3 regions of the Bacillus sp. URHA0034 genome follow, and region 1 is predicted to be linked to each of the others. Evidence: predicted binding sites of a transcription regulator. Region 1 holds the regulator's gene; each other region holds the start of a gene.
What was found. Region 1 encodes LexA, which represses DNA repair genes until DNA is damaged. Its sites were predicted from a motif close to CGAACATATGTTCG; they were not measured.
Positions count from the first base shown of each region.

Region 2: uvrB (excinuclease ABC subunit UvrB) is a predicted target of LexA. The motif match lies at 2,077-2,090, and genes of this name have one in related genera.
Region 3: ACZ9EE_RS25010 (Y-family DNA polymerase) is a predicted target of LexA. The motif match lies at 1,497-1,510, and genes of this name have one in related genera.

Region 1 covers NZ_JBWCDK010000002.1:1,038,501-1,042,988, forward strand. The annotation lists gene ACZ9EE_RS07060 (DUF896 domain-containing protein) at 1-163, opposite strand, end outside; gene ACZ9EE_RS07065 (YneB family resolvase-like protein) at 236-883, opposite strand; gene yneA (cell division suppressor protein YneA) at 896-1,216, opposite strand; gene lexA (transcriptional repressor LexA) at 1,378-2,001, shown strand; gene glnA (type I glutamate--ammonia ligase) at 2,103-3,437, opposite strand; gene ACZ9EE_RS07085 (MerR family transcriptional regulator) at 3,474-3,851, opposite strand; gene ACZ9EE_RS07090 (methionine gamma-lyase family protein) at 4,023-4,488, opposite strand, start outside.
Region 2 covers NZ_JBWCDK010000002.1:3,754,132-3,758,619, reverse strand. The annotation lists gene uvrB (excinuclease ABC subunit UvrB) at 1-1,937, opposite strand, end outside; gene ACZ9EE_RS20035 (CsbA family protein) at 2,210-2,449, opposite strand; gene panF (sodium/pantothenate symporter) at 2,526-3,977, opposite strand; gene ACZ9EE_RS20025 (YhdT family protein) at 3,974-4,258, opposite strand.
Region 3 covers NZ_JBWCDK010000002.1:4,776,494-4,780,981, forward strand. The annotation lists gene ACZ9EE_RS25000 (SNF2 helicase associated domain-containing protein) at 1-948, shown strand, start outside; gene ACZ9EE_RS25005 (YqzH family protein) at 1,203-1,394, opposite strand; gene ACZ9EE_RS25010 (Y-family DNA polymerase) at 1,536-2,795, shown strand; gene ACZ9EE_RS25015 (YolD-like family protein) at 2,814-3,149, shown strand; gene ACZ9EE_RS25020 (CDGSH iron-sulfur domain-containing protein) at 3,191-3,397, opposite strand; gene ACZ9EE_RS25025 (alpha/beta hydrolase) at 3,482-4,402, opposite strand.

The DNA.
Region 1 (4,488 bases):
TAAATTTTGTATTCGTTAAAGTATCGAGCATATTTGCCCGGAAAGTAGCCAAGTATTCACTTCTTAATTTGGATTGTTCTTTTGCTTCTAGCTCTGTTAACCCTGACGATTTTGCTTTTCTGGCCAGTTCATTAATGCGAGCCATTTTTTCTTTTGAAAGCATTCTCACCCATCCTTTCTATCAAATAAAGACACTTGATTTTACTAAAAAAAACCCTTTATGACAAGTAAAGGGCTACTGTTTCTGTGATTCTATATATTCCTGGTATCTTCGATGTACGGTTGCTTTTGAAACATTATACCCAAATCCTCTAAGGGTGGCGGCGATTTCAGCAAACGTCAGTTCATTGTCCCGCAGTCGGATAATTTGTTCAATTGGAACGTCGATTTTCTCCCTGCCGGAGGATTGACCAAGATTTTTTAAGTTTTTTTCCGGCTTATATCCTTGGACTACAGCTCGTTTCATGCCTCGTTTTATTTTTACATTATGCAGCTTACGCTGATATTCTTCTACAATGCTGACTATTTTTAATACCATAGAATCTGATTCAGACAGTTGTAATTCACCATTATGAGAAATACTATAAAGTTGAATTCCTTCTTTTATAATACAGTGCAGGAGAGCAATTTTAGCATTCCCTCTTCCAAGTCGTGTTTCATCCTGAATTAACAATGCCTGAACCTGTGGTTCCTTTATTCGCTCCAATACCTCTAGAATTCCATCTCTTTCAAAATCATAACCACTTGCTTGTTCTTTGATGATGGAATCAATTTCGAATCCACAATGGTTCGCTAGCTGGATTAATTCTTCTTCCTGGCGTTTTAAAGATGTTTCCTGTGTTTCTTTATTGGTACTGACACGACAGTATATAATGGCTTTCATTCTATTTCCTTTCTATTCCTTTGGTGCACTTGCAAGTTGTGTTGGATTGGAAGATTCGTTTTTACTTACCGGAATTACAATTTCTTCACCAGGATAGATTTGATCCTTGATATTTTCATTATGTTTTTTGACCCAGCTTACGAATTCCTTGTGTGATAGAGAATGCTGACCCTCAAATTGATCAGAAATCTTCCATAGTGTATCTCCTTCAGAAATAGTTACTTTTACATATTGTTCATCAGAATGATGGTTTAATAATAAGACGAAAGCTAATGTGCAGCTTAAAAGAATAAGAGTAATAGCATACGAGTATTGGTTCCATAATTTTTTCATGTTTCGCACCTCTTATAAGAATATATGTTCTCTTTTGAATTGATTTCATTATAATCCGAACATTTGTTTGCTGTCAACCATTTTCTCGAACTTATGTTTGTATAGCAGGATACAACATGCTATAATAAAGACAACATTAACCAGGCGAGGTGCATTTTATCATGGTAAAGATATCAAAACGACAGCAAGATATCCTGGAATTTATCAAGGACGAGGTCAAAAGTAAGGGGTATCCACCTTCTGTTAGGGAAATCGGTGAAGCAGTGGGACTTGCATCCAGTTCTACGGTTCACGGTCACCTTGCACGCTTAGAGAGTAAAGGCCTAATTAGAAGAGACCCTACTAAACCAAGAGCGATCGAAATACTAGATGCGGATGAAGCGGCACAGATTCCTAGAAATAAAGTGGTCAATGTTCCTGTAGTCGGTAAGGTAACGGCAGGTATGCCGATCACAGCAATCGAGAATGTCGAAGAATATTTTCCACTTCCTGAAAGCCTGGCTCCTGCAGATGAGCAGGTGTTTATGCTAGAAATCATGGGTGAAAGTATGATAGAGGCAGGCATTCTTGATGGAGATTATGTAATTGTCAAGCAGCAGCAGACTGCAAATAATGGGGAAATTGTCGTCGCGATGACTGAGGATGATGAAGCAACCTGTAAGAGATTCTTTAAGGAGAAAGATTACATTCGCTTGCAGCCGGAAAATTCTTCGATGGATCCGATCATTTTACGAAATGTTTCAATATTAGGGAAAGTGATTGGGGTTTATCGTCATATTCATTAAAACCAAGAGAGCTGATTTCAGTTCTCTTTTCTGTTTGACTTGCATGCTTTACCTAACATAAAAAAGCCTTGCCGCCGGAGCGCCAAGGCCTTTTCATGTTTTTAGTATGTGCTCATGTATTGATCGCGTTCCCATTGGTGAACGACGGTTCTAAACATATCCCACTCGATTTCTTTTGCTTCAACGAAGTGTTCGAAGATGTGCTCTCCTAAACCAGAAACAATTACTTCATTAGCACTTAATTGATCAATTGCTTGCGCAAGTGTTGCTGGAAGATCGATGATGCCTTCTTCGATTCTCTCTTCCTTGCTCATTACATAGATGTTGCGGTCTACTGGAGCTGGAGGAGTTAATTTATTTTTAATTCCGTCTAAACCTGCTTTTAATAGAACAGCCATTGCAAGGTATGGATTTGCTGCTGGGTCCACACTACGTACTTCTACACGTGTGCTTAAGCCGCGAGATGCAGGAATACGGATAAGTGGTGAACGGTTTCTAGCAGACCATGCTACATAACAAGGTGCTTCGTAACCAGGTACTAGACGCTTATAAGAGTTTACAGTTGGGTTCGTTACCGCTGTAAATGCTGGAGCGTGCTTAAGGATACCAGCGATGAATTGACGAGCTGTATCACTTAATTCAAGATTTCCAGTTGGCTCAAAGAATGCATTTTGGCCGTCTTTGAATAATGAAAGGTTACAGTGCATACCTGATCCATTTACACCGAATAATGGTTTTGGCATAAAGGTAGCGTGTAAGCCGTGTTTACGAGCAATTGTTTTTACAACAAGCTTGAACGTTTGAATTTGGTCACAAGCCGTTAATGCATCAGCATATTTAAAATCGATTTCGTGTTGTCCAGGAGCTACCTCGTGGTGGGAAGCTTCAATTTCAAAGCCCATTTCTTCTAGCTCAAGAACGATATCACGACGGCAGTTTTCACCTAAGTCAGTTGGAGCTAAGTCAAAGTATCCGCCTTGGTCGTTAAGTTCTAAAGTTGGTTCGCCTTTTTGGTCTAATTTGAATAAGAAGAATTCTGGCTCAGGTCCAAGATTGAAGTTAGTGAATCCGAGTTCTTCCATTTCTTTTAATACTCTTCTTAAGTTATTACGAGGGTCACCTTCAAAAGGCTTGCCTTCTGGAGTATAGATATCACAGATTAAACGAGCCACTTTTCCTTTTTCAGCAGTCCAAGGGAAAATTACCCATGTGCTAAGGTCTGGATATAAAAGCATATCAGATTCTTCGATACGAACAAATCCTTCAATGGAAGAACCGTCAAACATCATTTTGTTATCAAGTGCCTTTTCCAATTGGCTAATTGGAATCTCAACATTTTTAATGGTTCCAAGAATGTCGGTAAATTGAAGTCGAATAAATTTTACGTTCTCCTCTTTCGCCATCCGTTGGATGTCTTCTCTTGAATACTTTGCCATTTTAATTCCCCCTATTTTAAAAAAGAATGATTAACTTTAATGGAAAAATCGAGACATATCGCCTTGGCGTAATGTAAATCGATTGTTTCTGCCTGTATGCATTAATTCATTGCGGAGAAGCTTTCTAAGTTGTTCATCTGTTAAATCTTGTTTGGCTTTTTCAGTTTGTTTCTCTACTATATTTGATTGCTGCTGCTCCTTGACCATGAACAATTGCTTGATCCCAGCCATGTTCACACCTTGGTCAATTAAGTCTTTTATTTCTAATAGTCTATCAATATCATTTAGACTAAATAGACGTCTGTTTCCCTCGGTTCTTGCTGGAGAAATCAATTGGTGTTCTTCATAATAGCGGATTTGCCTTGCGGTTAACTCTGTTAACTGCATGACGGTCCCGATAGGAAACAATGGCATGGAACGACGAATTTCTTTTCCACTCACCAAATTTCTCCTCCCTTACTGGTAAATCATAATGCTATTATATTTCGTGTAAGAAAAGATGTCAATGTTATGTAAGATTTTCTTACACGATTTTTAAAGAATATTTTGAACAACTTGTATTTTTCTGTTTTTTATATTGTCCTATCAAAGGCTTATTAATCCTTTATCCACTAATTGGTCAATGGCTAAACAGATCGCCATTTTAACGTGGGCATACGTTAAACCGCCCTGGACATAGGCCACATACGGAGGCCTTAGCGGGCCATCTGCTGTTAATTCAATACTGGCTCCTTGGATAAACGTTCCTGCAGCCATAATTACATCATCTTCATAGCCAGGCATATAACTTGGATATGGTGTAACATAGGAGTTAATCGGCGACGCAAATTGAATGGCCTGACAGAAAGAAACCATTTTATCACGGTCATCAAATTGTACAGACTGAATGAGGTCCGTTCTTTTGGCATCCCATTTAGGTGAGGAATTCATCCCCAATTGCTCCAGCATAGCGGCCGTAAACACTGCCCCCTTTAATGCCTGACCGACCACATGCGGCGCGAGAAAGAAACCTTGATACATTTCTTGAAGGCTATAAAGGGAAGCACCAGCC
Region 2 (4,488 bases), 2.7 Mb from region 1:
GCGGCACGTTCGAAGTTGAGTGCCTTTGCTTCTTCCTTCATTTCTTTTTCCATGGTCATAATTAGTTTTTCTCTTTCCTTCTTCGACAACTTAGCGAAGGATGCTGATGGTTTGTACTCTTCCTGATCCTCTGCCGCTTGGGTCGCACGGATAACATCGCGGATTTCCTTTTGAATCGTCTGCGGTGTAATCCCGTGTTTTTCATTGTATTCCTCTTGGATCGCACGGCGCCGTTTGGTTTCACTAATCGCCAGCTCCATCGAGTTGGTAATTCGATCGGCATACATAATTACATGACCATTGGCATTACGGGCGGCCCGGCCGATGGTTTGAATTAATGAACGTTCCGAACGCAGGAAGCCTTCTTTGTCGGCATCAAGGATGGTGATAAGGGAAACCTCGGGAATGTCGAGTCCTTCCCGGAGCAGGTTGATTCCAATCAGAACGTCATATTTTCCAAGACGAAGCTCCCTGATAATTTCAATCCGCTCGAGTGTTTTAACCTCTGAATGTAGATATTGAACCTTAATTCCAATCTCTTTTAAGTAATCGGTTAAGTCCTCTGACATTTTTTTCGTTAAGGTCGTCACGAGGACACGTTCATTTTTCTTAACTCGGTCCTGTATTTCCCCAATCAGGTCATCAATTTGCCCTTCAATCGGACGAACCTCAATCGTCGGGTCGAGCAAACCTGTCGGACGAATGATTTGCTCGATCATCTCTGGTGTATGTTCAAGCTCATATGGTCCAGGTGTGGCCGATACAAATATCGCATTGTGGACATGCTTATCAAATTCTTCAAAGGTAAGCGGCCTGTTATCGAGTGCAGATGGGAGGCGGAAGCCGTGGTCGACTAATACCTGTTTTCGCGCCTTGTCACCATTAAACATACCCCTGATTTGCGGTAAGGTAACATGCGACTCATCGATTACCAGCAGGAAATCTTCCGGAAAATAATCTAGCAATGTATACGGAGTTGAACCCGGCGGCCTTAATGTCAAATGGCGGGAATAGTTTTCGATTCCTGAGCAAAAGCCCATTTCCCTCATCATTTCTAAATCATAGCGTGTACGCTGTTCAATCCGTTGTGCCTCAAGCAATTTATCTTCCGCTCTCAATTCGGCAAGCCGTTCCTCTAGTTCTTTTTCAATATTTTCGATGGCTACCCGCATTTTCTCTTCGCGTGTTACGAAGTGGGAGGCCGGGAAAATGGCAATGTGCGAGCGTTCGCCGATAATTTCACCTGTTAAGGCATCGACTTCGCGAATCCGGTCAATTTCGTCCCCAAAAAATTCAACACGAACGCAGTGTTCATCGCGGGAAACGGGGAAAATCTCGACAACATCACCGCGGACACGGAAAGTTCCTCGTTTAAAATCAATATCGTTTCGTTCATATTGAATATCTACGAGGCGATGCAGGAGTTGATTGCGTTCGATTTCCATCCCAGTCCGGAGAGATACGACCATCTCGCGGTACTCTTCCGGCGAACCGAGACCATAGATACAGGATACACTGGCAATGATGATGACATCTTTCCGTTCAAATAAGGACGAGGTCGCCGAGTGGCGCAGTTTATCAATTTCATCATTAATACTGGCATCTTTTTCAATGAAGGTATCGGTTTGCGGTACATACGCTTCCGGCTGATAGTAATCATAGTAGCTGACGAAGTATTCAACCGCATTGTTTGGAAAAAAATCTTTGAATTCACTGTATAGCTGACCGGCCAGCGTTTTATTATGGGCGATCACAAGGGTCGGTTTGTTCACTTCTTTTATGACGTTCGAAACGGTAAAAGTCTTCCCTGTTCCGGTCGCACCAAGCAACGTTTGATGACGTTTATTGTTTTTAATTCCTTCCACTAACTGGCGAATCGCTCCGGGCTGGTCACCTTGTGGAGAGTACTTTGAAACTAATTCAAATTGATCATTCACAATTTATTTCCTCCCGTAAAAAATATCACACTCAAGCTTTCATTCTGTCTATGATCCGGGATCGTGCTAGGTAGGTAGATTCTCGAAATTTGCATATTAACATTCTACCACAATCCCCCAAAAACAAACCAATAATATGCGAACGAATATTCGTTTTTTAAAAAAATAAAGCGGAAGCGTCCTGTAGCTGGCGATTAACCAAAGTACAAAGAACGATTAAATCATAAAAAAGCCTGCCGGTTTCCAGGCAGACTTACAGGGATGACTAGGTTCTAGCTATTTTTAACTGCGCGCGGTTTCATTTTGGCTGCCAGCCAGAAACCAGCCGTAAGCGAAAAGGCATCAATAACAATCAGGTAAAAGGTATCGGTGTAGCCTTTATAGACCGATGCTGCAATGAGCGCAACAGTTAAAACAAGGCCGACAACGCGATTGTAAGCGACCCGTGAAAAAAGCAATACAAGTAATCCAGGCATTGTGAGAGCAGAAAATATTCTAATGATCTCAAACATGGGTACACCTCATTTATAAATCTCGTTAATTATTAATTCTAAAAACTAATCAACAAAATTGCAACTAAAATATCCCTTAAACCCTAGCCCTCTCAAGATCGGCCACGGCTTTTTGCTGTGATACTAGACTAACTATTATAAATCCGAGTAGTGACAACACAATTGGCAGGACAACCGTATGCAGTCCAAAGGCATTCGGATAAAAACGATCCAATAGAATATAAGAGCCCATCCCAATAATCATCGACGTAATCGCTCCGTACTTATTACCTTTATTCCAATACAAGCCTAAGACGACTGGCCAAATAAACACAGATTCCAGTCCGCCAAACGAAAATAGATTCAGCCAGACAATTAAATCAGGTGGACTTAATGCGAGAATAATAACTATAATCCCAATAATGGCGGTTACACTGAAACTCACCTTTTTGATTTGTTTGTCCGCAGCATCGGGCTTGATGTAATTCAAATAGATATCCTTTACCAAAGCTGAGCTCACCAAGATCAGCAAAGCATCGACTGTTGACATAATCGCAGCCATCGGGGCCGCCAGCACAATCCCGGCTACAAACGGCGGCAATACTTTCATGGATAACAGCGGCATAACTGTATCCCCAATTGTCACTCCCGGTAGCACGGGGCGGGCAAACACACCAATCAAATGCATCCCCAGCATAATAAAGCCGACGACAATCGTCCCAATAATAATCGCAGAATGCATCGCTTTTGAGTTTTTATAGGACATCGCCCGGACCGTGATTTGCGGCAGTCCGACAACCCCAACGCCAACCAAAATCCAAAACGACGAAACGTAGGCCGGGGTTAAATTATGCTCGGCACCAAACGGGCTGATGAGATTCGGATTCTCCGCTGCTAAATCGGAGATGATGTTTGAAACGCCTCCGCCTGCTTTAATCGTCGCAATCAAAAGAATCAGCGTTCCCACAAACATCACCACACCTTGAACCGTATCGGTGAGCGCAACCGCACGAAAGCCCCCGACAATAACAAACACAAGTACAGAAAAAGCAAAAATCAGTAAGGCTGTTGAATAAGGCATGCCCGTCAGCGATTCCACCAGGCGCGCTCCGCCAATCCACTGTGCTGTCATCGATGAAAAAAGGAAAATAATAATACTTGCCGCTGAAAGAATCACAACCGTCTTACTTTTATATCGTTCTTTTAGAAAATCGATTAAGGTGATTGCCTTATACTGGCGGGCCACAATCGCAAATTTCTTTCCTAGGACCATTAACGTAAAATAACCGGTTACCAGCTGTGAGGTTGCGAGCAGCACCCACCCCAGCCCTTGAGTATAGGCAATGCCAGGACCGCCGATAAAACTGCTGGCACTTCCGTAAGTGGCCACCATCGTCATCGCGAGGATGAACCCGCCCATTTGCCGTTCTCCTAAGAAATACCCTTCTAAAAAAGATTCGGATTTGAGTACCAATCTGTTTGACCAAATCCCCACGGCAAATATAATCAATAAGAATAAAATCAATGGTGTAATAACAGCCCAGTTCACTTGTGTTCCTCCTCATTTACTTCAAAGGGTATATCCTGGAAAAAATACTTTACTGTTAAAATTACAAGAACAGTCATGATGATGGAGCCGAGAATGCAGCTGTAAAAGAACCAGGCCGGCAGACCAAACACGTATGTATAATCTTTGATATTGACAGAACCAAGCCCATAGGCGAAGCCAAACCAAATGATAAAATTAATAATCACAAGAATAACGCCAATTAGTGCTTCTTTATGGGCAATCTTAAAACGCTTGTCCAGAGAATCCACAGATTTTTTCACCCTTTTTCACCCCTAGTATGGATCTATATTTAGTTTAAATTTTTACCAAGTTAGAACATTTTACCACAAACACAGAAAAAACCTTACAAACATGCGTGTTAAAATCTTTTTTTAGGCTGTGTCATATTTTATTGTTGATTTAGAAAGAGAAAATAGCCGCCGTGAAAGGCGGGCATTCGGTATTGTGCTAACGAACACTTGTTAGTTCCGCAAGGTAGAAGCAAGGGAAC
Region 3 (4,488 bases), 3.7 Mb from region 1:
ACGGCAAGGAGTGTAAAAAGGCTTAGGTCCGACTATCGCTTCGCTCTCACCGGCACACCGGTTGAGAATACACCAGAAGAATTGTGGTCGATTTTTCATGTTGTCTTTCCTGAATTATTTAAGGGACTAAGAGAATTTAGCCATCTTACCAAGAAGAAGATTGCTCGTAGAGTGCGCCCCTTTTTGCTGCGGAGGATGAAAGAGGATGTAGCTTCTGAGCTTCCTAAAAAGCTCGAATCCCTAGAAATGGCGGAGCTTCTTCCAGACCAAAAGAAGCTGTATGCGGCTTATTTGGCGAAATTAAGGGAGGATACGTTGAAGCATCTTGATAAGGAGACGATTAGGAAAAATCGGATAAAAATTCTCGCTGGTTTAACTCGTTTGCGGCAGATTTGTTGCCATCCAGGCCTGTTTGTTGACGGTTATAAAGGGAGTTCTGCAAAATTGGATATGCTGCTCAGAATTGTGGAAGAGTCCCGGATGTCCGGACGCCGGGTCCTGATTTTTTCACAGTTTACCAAAATGCTTGGACTAATAGGGCGAAATTTGAGCATGATGGGACTGTCTTTTTTCTACCTGGATGGTCAAACTCCCTCTCAAGAAAGAGTAGAAATCTGCCGTCGTTTTAATGAAGGTGAACGGGACTTTTTCTTGATTTCATTGAAAGCCGGCGGGACAGGCCTCAATTTGACAGGGGCTGATACGGTCATTCTGTATGATATTTGGTGGAATCCTGCCGTTGAGGACCAAGCAGCCGACCGGGCCCATCGCATTGGTCAAAAAAATGTTGTCCAAGTTATTAAGCTTGTGACCCGTGGGACTATTGAGGAGAAAATCAGTGAACTTCAGGATAAAAAGCGGCACCTGATTGAAGAAATTATTCATTCTTCTGATGATCAGAAAAATTCCCTTTTAACCGAAGAAGATATTCGTGAAATCTTATCCTAATATAGAAATAATTGGAAGAGGTGGCCCAAAAGGTAGTTGATGAATATTTTTTCACACTCTGTTGATTGGAGCGGAAGGCGCGATGACTCCTGCGGGAGTACGGGGCAGGGGAGATCCCACAGGAACGAAGCGACAAGGAGGCTCCCCGTACCGCCCGCGAACCGCTCGCGCCTGGAGCGGAAATCAACAGACTAGTTTAATGCATAAAAAAGAAGGTGCCCTAAAAGTTATACTTCTGGGACACCTTCTTCTTGTTAATTCGTTAAAAATTCATAGACGACATCATTTACAACCTCATACAAATCCGCTCCGGGTTCGCCCTTTTTCCATTCAAGAATCCGATCCGTTAACTGTTCCAAATCCTGTTCGCTTACCGGGATGGAATCCGTTTCGTAATATTGTTTAAAACAATTTTTGATCATTTTGATGACTAGTTTTTTCTCCATCACGACACCTCACCTTCATTATAACGTTTTTCTCGATGGGAAACCGCTCAAAAATTTCCATTGAATACGAACGCATATTCCCTTAAAATATGAATAGAATAAAGAACAAACGTTCGATAATAAAACTGTGAGGGAAACGTCATGATTGATTACAGCGCGATGCCGAAAAGTAAAATTTTATGTGTGGACATGAAGAGTTTTTATGCAAGCTGTTCCGCTGTTATGGAAGGTCTTGACCCTTTGAATTGCTATTTGGCCGTTGTGGGTGAGAAAAAGCGGCAGGGGAGTATCGTGCTTGCGGCTTCACCGAGCTTAAAAAAGGAGTTTGGCATTAAAACGGGTTCACGTTTGTTTGAAATACCGGATGACCCCAGGATTAAAATTGTCGAGCCCAAAATGGCTACTTATTTACGGATTTCAACGGAAATTACCCGTGTATTTAACCGCTATGTTCCAAAGGAAGCAATCCATGTCTATAGTGTCGATGAAAGCTTTATTAAAGTTGATGGTGCTGTTCAACTGTGGGGGGATGCCTATACAATTGCCGAAAAAATAAAAAAGGATATTGAGCGGGAATTTCAGCTGCCATGTGCCGTTGGTATTGGACCTAATATGTTATTAGCAAAGCTTTGCCTTGACCTTGATGCCAAGAAAAAAGGGGTCGCTGAATGGACATATGAAGATGTTCAGACCAAACTTTGGAATGTGTCACCACTGCGAGAAATGTGGGGAATCGGCAGACGCGTTGAAAAAACATTAAATAGCATGGGTATTTTTACCGTTGGTCAATTGGCCCGTTATGATTTAGAAAAGCTGGAAAAGAAATTCGGGATTATGGGAAACCAGCTTTATTATCATGCTTGGGGAGTTGACCTATCCGATTTAGGAGCACCGATTATCCAAGGACAAATCAGCTTTGGGAAGAGTCAAATTTTGTTAAGGGATTATAAAGAGGAAGAGGAGATCAAGGCTGTCATGTTAGAAATATGTGAAGAGGTTGCCAGAAGAGCACGCACCCATCGGAAAGCGGGAAGAACGATTAGTCTCGGAGTGGGTTATAGTCAAGATGAATTTGGCGGCGGCTTTCATCGTTCTCGAACCATCATGCAGCCAACAAATGTAACAATGGAGCTTTATCGTGTCTGCCTCCAATTATTTAAAGAACATTATAGTGGAAAAACCGTAAGGCAAATTTCAATCGCGATTGGAAATATTGTCGACGACCGGGAAATGCAGCTTGATTTGTTTGACATGGGGGCGTCTAAGAGACGGGAGCTTGGGTATGTGGTTGATTCAATCCGCAGGCGTTTTGGGTCAGGCTCTTTGCTCCGGGCTGTTTCCTATACGGCTGCTGGAACGGCTAAACATCGAGCCACATTGGTTGGGGGACATAAAATGTAATGAAAGAAGGAAATACCTATGATTCGTGACCGCGGAAAAATCAAATGGACGTCGATGATGCTTCCTGAACACGTCAAATTACTTAGGGATTGGGTAAAAGAAGATCGATACGAGCAGAAAAAGGAAATGGATGAGCAGCAGCTAGAGCTAATGAACGAAACCTTGTCTGAAGCAATTGAGTTTAACCAGTTTGTTACGATTACTCATTATCGAAATCAAAACTATGAAATGGTTATTGGTAAAATCCATTATTGGGATGAATTAACGCAAAAGCTTCATGTGGTGGACCGTTTTGAAGAGGTGCACCGGATACGGATTCCCGATATTGCTGATATTCGGTTAACTGATATGTAACATATAAAAAGAGCGGCTTAGCAGAAAGCCGCCCAAATTATCTATTCTTCCTTATTCACTCTAACTTGTGATTCAAACTTTCCTTTGTGAGAGCCGTCGCAGAATGGTTTATTATTAGACAAACCACAGCGGCAGAGAGAAAAGGATGGCTTAGTAGAATATACATTGCCTTCGCCATCAAGTAATTCCACATCACCGGTAATTCTAAGTGAACCATTATCATTGACCTTTATTTGAACCTTTGACATGTTAAGCACCCCTTATAAAAATTCGTCTTAACAATGAGAATAAATGGAATTACAAGGAAAAGCAACCAGAATATAATCATAAATTTAGCTTGGAAGTGCATGGTCGACATATTTTTGCAAAAACTCATCGATAGCCCGTTCATAATCAGCGCGATTTTCATTGAAAGACTGAGCATGACGTCCATTCTCCGCAATAAAAAGCATTTTTGGACCTTTTTTTTGCTCAAATAAATCCTTAGACATAGAGGGCAAAATAAAATCATCTTTTTTACTATGGATAAACAATACGGGGTGTTTAATATTTTCGATCACCGTAATCGGAGAAACATGCCGTATCGAATATTTGTCACGCAGGCGTAAAAATGCATCCCCAATTGGCAGTAAGAGGCCCGGGATGATTTTAAAGTCTTTTTTGATAAGATAGGCGAGCTGTTGCTTGAAATCAGAGAAGGGGCAATCCGCAATGTAAAAATCGGCCCCATCTTCTAATAGTCCGGCATACAAAAGCATGGTAGCAGCACCCATCGATTCCCCGTGAATCCCGAGTTCAAGCTGAGGACCGATTTCCTGCTTCAGCCAATCAACAACGGTTTTTAAATCGAACTTTTCATAGTGGCCAAAACTCGTTGTTTTTCCTCCCGATTGTCCGTGACGGCGATGGTCGTAAATTAAGGTATTAAAGCCGCGCTCTAAGAAAAGATTTGCATATTTAATGGAGTTGATTTTATTTTCCGTGACACCATGAGAAATAATCACATACCGATTCGTCTGGTGTGGTTCAACAAGCAGTGCTTTAATGATATATCCAAATGGAGAAGGGATGTCCACGTCCCGTTTTGGAAGCGACTCAAATTCTTCAGGATTATACCTGCCCGCTTCTTTTTCCCGCCTGAGAATTAATTCCTCGTCCTTCTTTTTCATATACATCAGACGGTTTGTAAAATACAAACCGAGAGATACCCAGAAAAACAACAATATAAACAAAGCCCGGAATGCCTTTTTCATGCTGGCACCTCCCATAGGAATAAAGTTTAGTAATAAAATATGTAAGAAAACTACACGCTGCCCATAAATTAACAAATTTAATTTTA